Regions from separate parts of the Sphingomonas sp. BL-S-28 genome, predicted to be linked through region 2. Evidence: predicted binding sites of a transcription regulator. Region 2 holds the regulator's gene; the other holds the start of a gene.

Region 1 (4,034 bases), 960 kb from region 2:
AGCTTGCGGGTGTAGCGCGCGATCGTCTCCGGGGCGCCGATCGGCTCGGCAAAGCGGCGCTCGACTTCGATCTGTTTCGGCGCCTCGACCGGTTCGAAAGGTTCCGACAGCCTCCCAAAGATCTGGTCGAGCCGCCGGCCGGGATCGGAACCGAACCGCAAGGCGAGCGAGGCGCGCGGCATTGCCTCCAATTCCGCGATCACCTCAATACCCAGCGCGGCCAGGTTCTCGATTGTCTTGGCCTCCAATCGAAGGGCCGCAAGCGGTAGCCGCGCGACAGCTTCGACAAGGTCTGCCGGATCGACAATGCCAAGTCCTTCAGGGCACAACATCTCGCCGCCGAAGCGGGCAAGCGCATGCGCAGCCCCGTAGGTCGGCGCGCAGACGGCGCGCGCGGCGGTCTCGACTTCGGCGAGCCGGCGCAGCATGTCGGCGAGCAGCCCTCTGGCCCCGCCATGGCTATGGGTTGCTCCGGTCACATCGAGCATCAAGCCTTCGGGCGGATCGAGTGCAATGAGAGGCGAGTATTTGCGCAGCGACCAGACCGCCAAACGCTCCAGCGCCTTCTCATCAGCTTGAGGGTCGGCATCCATAAGCAGCAAATCGGGCACCAGCGCCTGCGCCTGGGTTACCGCCATGCCTACGTGGAGGCCGAGAGCGCGGGCCGGCGCGCTCACCGCAGTCAACACGCGGCGGCGCCCTTCCACACCTGCCAGGACCAGCGGCGCGTCAGGCGGCGGTGCTTGTCGCCCAAGTCTGCGCCGCAGCCGGTCGATCGGCCAGGTCGGCAGGAAGAGCGAGACGACCTGTCGCATCGCAGGATTCCAGAAGAAAATCGGCGCTCTCGCCAGCCCGGCACCGGATGAGCTCGACGAACCATCGCGGCCGCCCGACGCCGGGGACCGGCAAGGCCTCGGACGGGACCGCCGTCACCCGCCAGCGCGTCGCAGCCGCTGTCGGCTGCCCGAAATCGGCCGCATCCTCGCGCCTACGCCAACGGCGCAGCGCGATCCCGATCGCGCCGCTGTTTTCCGCAGCCAGCAGCAGGCGGCGAGATACCGGCATCGAGAGCCGTGACACCTCGGCAACCACACCGCCGAGCCCGCCATGGCGCAGTCCCTCCTCGAAGCAGGCCAGCACCGAAGTCTCATCCTGCGCTTCAAGATAGATGACACGGTCGGGATCGAGCCCGGCCTGGGCGATGGCCGGTGCGAAGAGATCGGCCTTGGTCATGCACCAGAGAATCTTGCCTTCGGCGCGTGCCATGATCCCGGCAGCGAACAGTGCAGCCGCCGCGCCGTCGGTCACGCCCTGGGCGCCGCCGGCCACTTCATGCAGTGAACCCAGCGCAAGCCCTCCGCCGGGTAGCTTGGCATCGAGCGCTTCAAGACCGAAGGGCAATACCTCGCGCGCGCGCCTGTCCCCGCCTTCGATCTCGGCGATCCGGGCGCGCAGGGTATCAATGCGAGATGGTGACCCTCGCTCCGTCATGAAGGGCCTCCTTGTGGCTCTGCGATGGAAATTTCGTTCTTATTTTGTTCCATTTCATCTAAGAGTCAACGCCGCGCCTTGAACATCGCAACGCGCGGGCAGGAAAGGGCCCGGAATTCAGATAAAAAGGTTGAGCAAATTTGGGCCTCGTCGATACCCGCTGCTTCCCGTGCCGGACAGAGCGGGCAGTGGCGGCTAGCGGGCGAGCGAATCAGCCTGCGCCCGCCCTCAGAAGCGTTGCTCACCCTTTGTTGTACCTGCCTGCGGGCGTAGTATGGTTTTGAAAGGATGCTCCCATCTGCAACCTCTATCGCTTGACCACCCCTGCTAGCGCCATCGCCGCGCTTTTCGACACCGAGCCGTCGAGCGGGGCCAATTATCTCGAGGTGGTGGCACCGACGGACCCCGGCTTGGTAATTTCCCAAAGCCAAGTCCGGGCGATGGCCTGGGGCTTCCCGCGTACCGATCCAAGCAAATTGACCGGCGAGATGCTGAAGCCTCACCCCATCTACAATGCGCGTGCGGACAAGATCGGATCGAGGTTCTGGCGCGGGAGCTTTGCGCGGCGTCGCTGCCTCGTTCCACTAAACGCCTGGGCCGAACCGGAAGGAAAAAAAGGAAAGATGACCCGGACCTGGTTCTCGGTACCCGGCGAGGAGATTTTTGCAGTCGCGGGCATCTGGCGGCGTAGCGACGAATGGGGGCACGTTTTCTCGATGATGACGGTTCCCGCGCACGAATCCATGCTGGATCTCAACGACCGCATGCCAGTGATCCTGCGCCGCGAAAACTGGAAGACCTGGACCGACGGCTCGCCAACCGCCGCTCACGGACTTTGCAATCCATGGGAGCGGGAATTGCTGCGTGAGCCATCCGACGAGCCATGGTCCGACAAGTCTCAAATGGACAAGCCGCCGGCACCCTCACCGCAGTTGTCCTTGCCGCTGTAGCCGAAAATCAGGCGATCAGACGCACCAACCAGGGAAGCGCAAGCGCTGCCGCCAGGAGACCAGCTTCGATATATGTCTTCAATGGAAACGGTCCCGCCGTTCGGACGTCGGGCGAAAACCCTCCGCCCATAACGCGTTGATGAGGGCCTGCCCCGCCCTTTCGATGGCCTGCGTGTTTCCGGCAATATTCACGGCCTGCCGATAGCGTTGTGCTGTACGTTCGCTTTTCATGGAGGGCATGTAGAACGCCCGTCAGCAAGCGCGACCGCTGATGCATCCGGATTGGCGGCGCTTTGCATAAGCAACGCCCGCAAAAGTTGCCCGCCAACAAGCCCCGATCAAGAAATTTCCGGCCCGGAACGTCCACGTCCAAACTGCCAGTTGATACCGGCCTCGCGCATGATCCCGCCGGCCTGCTGCCCAAGCTGCTTCTCGAGTACGGGCCGCCATGGAACCAGGGTGAATTCGTGGCTGCGCTCGATGAGCGCGAAGCGCCCCGAAATACCATCTATCCTGCGGCTCACCTTGCCTTCGATCCAGTCGCCGGTCTTGGCCTCCGAGAACTCCTTCCCCAGCTCCCCGGAAAGGCGCTCGGCGATCCGGAGCAATTCGCGCCGCTGAAGCAACGCCAGGGTATGCTGCCGCAATCTGACGCCGCTCGGTGAAACATCGGCCAGATCCTGCTCGACCAGCCACTGCCGTCGCTGATCCAGGCCCGTGCGCACTTCGCGTCCGAACCCTGCATCGCGTATTGCCAGTCCTGACGGCGAGGCGAGTTCACGATCCAGCCATGTTGCCGCTTCCATGCCGGACATTCGCTCCACCGAGCCCGAGCCCAGGACCTCGACTGCAACAGGCCGGGAAGCGACATCTCGCTGCTCGAAGCGTTCTGCGACTTCGAGATGTTCGGACGAAATACGCCAGCTTCCATCGGCCTCACGGGTAACATCGGAGCGCGCTCGTCGCATCGCTTCAAGCCTGCGCACGTGGGTCTCGGCGAAAGCCTGGGTGACGGAGCAGTCGTAGCGTAAATGCCGCGCGATCGAATACCGCCCCTCGTTCGCCTGCGACACCTCCAGAACATTGCGATCGATATCCCGAACCTCCGCTATTCGCGGGATCACCCGTACCACCGCATCGCGTGGCAACGGCTCAACGGCCGTCGAGGGTCCAATGTCGATGTAGTGCGAACGTCCATCGATGCCGTCGACCAGCAGGAAATGACGATCGTGATGCTCGTCCGCCAGCCCGCGACAAATGACCCTGCCGACAAGCGGCCCAATGTCCGGCGCATAGATGCGCTGGTCCTGTCGCTCCAGTCTGGCGCGCGTGACCTCGCGCTGCATCAGGCGGATGATGTCGCCGCGCTCCCCCATAGCCCTAAGCGTTTCATCGAGCCTATCGGCAAGCTGCCATCGCCCGTCCCCCAGTTCGCTGGCAAGATCCATGCGCTTCAAAGCCTGCAGGCGTCCCGTCTCCAGTGCCTGGAAAAACGGATCGCGATCATGCGGCGAGACGCACCGATCGGCATCCATCCGTCCGATGAGCCGGCGGTCCAAGCCAGTGAAGCGCTCCTGCTCCATTTCCTGACGC
Region 2 (4,034 bases):
CTCCACCACCTGCGCCATCCGTTCCAGATAGCGCCGCTGGAATAGTCCAGGTGATTTCGGGGTTTGCGTCATGGCCACCGTATTGGCACGAAGGAATCCGGCCTGCCTGACCGATCTTGCGGAATTCGCCTTGCGGTTCCTGTCCTACTGTGACGAAATCTGCCATCGCAACGCCATGACCAGTCGCCCGTTTTTCGTTGAAAGCGCAAAAATTCGCCAGTTCGGTGCCTTCCGCTATTTCACTTCAGAACCGTGTCAACTGTGTCAACCGACCTGTCACCTTGCAACGCACATGAGCCGCCCGAAATGACCAAGAGCCTCACCCACATCGATTCGGATGGCACCGCCCGCATGGTGGATGTCAGCGCCAAGCCGGATACCCAACGCCTCGCCATCGCATCCGGACTCATCACCATGACGCGGGAGGCGCTCGACGCGATCCGCGCCGGCAATGCGCCCAAGGGCGATGTGCTGGGAACGGCCCGGATTGCGGGGATCATGGCGGCAAAGAAGACCTCCGACCTGATTCCGATGTGCCATCCGCTGCCGCTCGACGCGGTCAACGTCGACTTCCGTTTCGAGGAAGACGGCATCCGCGCGATCGCCACGGCCTCGCTCACAGGCAAGACCGGCGTCGAAATGGAGGCAATGACGGCAGCTTCCATTGCCCTCCTGACGATCTACGACATGGCCAAGGCACTCGACAAAGGCATGGTGATCGGCGCGATACGGCTGATCGAAAAGCGCGGCGGCAAGTCCGGCGTGTGGATCGCGGCAGGCGCGATCTGATGGCCCGGCAGCCCATGCTCTCGCTGGAAGATGCCCAGGACCGCCTGCTGCAGCTTGTCGAGCCCACGCCGGTCGAGCGCGTCGATGTGCCCAGCGCCCTCGGCCGCTATCTGGCCGAACCCTTGGTTGCCCGGAGGACTCAGCCCGCGCGCGACATTTCGGCAATGGATGGCTACGCGGTTGCGGAAGGCGATACCGCCGGGCCCTGGCATGTCGTGGGCGAAAGTGCCGCGGGGCATCCTTACGAAGCCGCCGTCACGCCGGGGCAGGCCATTCGCATTTCGACCGGCGCCCTGATCCCTGCCGGCGCAGGAGGAGTCATCCTTCAAGAAGATGTCACGCGCGATCAGCATCGCGTCACCTTGACCGGCGAAGGCCCCACCCCGCCGCACAAACATATTCGCCGGCAGGGTATGGACTTCCCCGAGGGGCGGGAAATCCTGCCATCCGGAACCCGTATCGGCGCAGCCCAGGCCGCACTCGCAATCGCGGCGGGGCACAAGCACTTGCCGGTTCGAAGGATACCGCGCCTTGTCGTGATAGACAGCGGGGACGAACTGGCCGTGGATCCGGAATGCTGCGAACCGCATCAGATACCCGCCAGCAACGGTGCCATGCTCGCCGCGATGGGGCAGAGCCTTCCGGTCTCGGTCGACAGAATCGGCCCGGTGGGCGACGATCTCGATGCCCTGATCCACGCCTTCGAATCGGCCGGCGACGCGGATGTCATCGTTACCAGCGGCGGCGTTTCCGTTGGCGATCATGATCTCGTCCGTCCCGCACTCGAAGCATGGGGTGCCGATCTGGATTTCTGGCGCGTGGCAATCCGGCCCGGCAAGCCATTGCTGGTGACGCGAAAAGCGCGTGGCCAGCGCGCGCAGATCGTGATCGGATTGCCGGGGAATCCGGTCTCCAGCCTCGTAACCGCATACCACTTCATGTTGCCGGCTCTTCGCGCGTTGCTCGGCGCCCGCAGGCCTGCACCGATGCCGTTGCTGGCCCGTTTGGCCGACGCCTTGCCGCCCAGCGGCGATCGACGCGAATTCGTGCGCGGCCTTTGGGATGGCGAAGCCGTCAGCGCCCATAGCGTGCAGGACAGCAGCGCCTTGGTCTCTCTGGCCACAAGCAATGTTCTTATCGATCGCCCCGCCAACGCCCCCGCTGCCAATCGCGGGGATACGGTTTGGGTGTACTTGCTCCAGAATGGCGGTATTGCTTGACGTTACCGGATTCGTTGCTTAATTGTTCCCTCATTGTTCGCGAACGAACCTCCATGTGTTCTTCGTGAAGGGAACAGACCGCCAATCTCGGCGAAGCAGGTGAGGCAGCCAGATGTTGACGCGCAAGCAGCACGAATTGCTCCGGTTCATTCAGGTGCGCCTTGAAGAGAGCGGGGTCTCGCCCAGCTTCGAAGAAATGAAGGATGCGCTGGACCTCAAATCGAAGTCGGGCGTTCACCGGCTGATTTCGGCGCTGGAGGAACGCGGCTTTATCCGTCGTCTCCCCAATCGGGCCCGCGCCCTTGAAGTGCTTCGCCAGCCTGACGATGTGACCAATAAGGGCCCTGCTGCCGCCACTACGCCTGCGACACCGCGAGAAGCGCCCGCTGCTCTGCGCACGGCTCCACGGGCTCCGGAACCGGCCAACGACGTAATCGAGATACCGCTACACGGCCGCATCGCCGCCGGCGTTCCGATCGAGGCAATCGAAGGTCAGGCGATGCTGCCGGTGCCGGCAGCCCTACTGGGTTCGGGGGATCACTATGCGCTTGAGGTTTCTGGTGATTCGATGATCGAGGCCGGTATTCTCGATGGCGACCTGGCGCTTGTTAAGCGCACCGATACGGCGCGCGATGGGGAAATCGTGGTGGCCCTCATCCGCGGTGAGGAAGCCACCCTCAAGTATCTCCGCCGCGAAGGGCCAAAGGTTCGGCTCGATCCGGCGAACGCCGCATACGAGCCCCAGATTTACGGCGCCGGGGAAGTGCAGGTTCAGGGCAAGCTCGCAGGCATTTTGCGCCGCTATCACTGACAAGGGGTACGGACCCGATCGCCGGACTGGCATCGCCGCACAGGCTCGCGGCATTCTTGGGGTGTTTTCCAATCGGGTGAAAACACCGGATGGTTCGGAAAACGGGACATACGGGAGTTGGAGGGGTTGATCCGAGGCAGTTGGATCAACCCCTCCAAATATCTCACCAGCCATGGCTGCCATGGCTTTGGGCCACCGTTCGCAGCGCCTGACCTTTCAAATCTATGACGATCCCGCCCGTTTGCTTCAGCATGGGACGATCGATTTTCAGCCATCGCGGCTTGCAGCTTTGCGGCAGCGAGCGATCTGCGATGACGATATCCACGCGGCCACAGGCGCGTGCCAGCGAAGGGATCGGCACATAAGCATCGCTGCGTGCGATCAGAACATGCCACATCCTCTCGCCTCGCCAGAAGGCGGTCGCGCAAAAGTCGTCATTGCATCGGACCTCATGCTGTCCGGGCAGCGCGAGCGGCAGTTCGCGCTGCCCGGCAACTTCCAACATATTGTCCAGCGCATAGCCGCTCCTGCTCTCGCGCAGGATAGCCGGTCGCCCATCCCCCACCGCCATGCCGATATAATGGCCGTCACCACTCACCAGAATGTCGGGAGGAACGATCAGCGCCAATCCGGCGACACCCGCAAACGCCGGAACGAGACCGAGAAAGCGCACCTTCCCCGACCACAAGGCCAGCCACAAACCGCCTATGACGAAAAGGAGAAAATGCCCCGCTCCCATCACCGGAAGGAGGCGAACCGCGCCGGGAAGATCCGCAACGACATGGGCAAGTTCGAGAAGGAGCGCAATGGCGTGGCCCGCAAGCCACCATACCGGCGCTCCAAGACCGACGACGTCGAGAAGGAGCGCAATGGCCACAAGGGGCATGACGGCGAAAGTCGTCAGCGGAATGGCCACGAGATTGGCCAGCGCGCCAAAAACGCCTGCACGGTGGAAATGATAAAGGGCAATCGGCATCAGAACCAGGTCGATCGCGACACCGGTCACCAGCATCAGCGCTGCCGACCTCAGGACTCGCATCGGCACGCTTTCATCGCGTGGCGCCATCCAACGACGCACCGGCGCTGCCTTCGCCACCGCGATCAATGTAAGCACCGCCGCAAAACTCATCTGAAAACTGGGACCGACAATGGCCTCAGGCCATAACACCATGACGAGAAACGCCCCGGTCGCCAGCATTCGGACCGACAACGCT

What was found. The regulator LexA, encoded in region 2, represses DNA repair genes until DNA is damaged. The targets are predictions, from matches to a motif close to GTTCCNCNCTTGTTCT.
Region 1: the regulator LexA is predicted to act here: its motif matches at 1,527-1,542, upstream of ACZ1JC_RS04345 (ImuA family protein).

The regions. Positions count from the first base shown of each region.
Region 1 is NZ_CM145483.1:1,014,373-1,018,406, forward strand. It holds gene ACZ1JC_RS04340 (Y-family DNA polymerase) at 1-815, opposite strand, end outside; gene ACZ1JC_RS04345 (ImuA family protein) at 730-1,491, opposite strand; gene ACZ1JC_RS04350 (SOS response-associated peptidase) at 1,788-2,441, shown strand; gene rlxS (relaxase/mobilization nuclease RlxS) at 2,780-4,034, opposite strand, start outside.
Region 2 is NZ_CM145483.1:51,282-55,315, reverse strand. It holds gene ACZ1JC_RS00295 (AraC family transcriptional regulator) at 1-18, opposite strand, end outside; gene ACZ1JC_RS00290 (hypothetical protein) at 71-310, shown strand; gene moaC (cyclic pyranopterin monophosphate synthase MoaC) at 307-789, shown strand; gene ACZ1JC_RS00280 (molybdopterin molybdotransferase MoeA) at 789-2,009, shown strand; gene lexA (transcriptional repressor LexA) at 2,122-2,820, shown strand; gene ACZ1JC_RS00270 (ComEC/Rec2 family competence protein) at 2,984-4,034, opposite strand, start outside.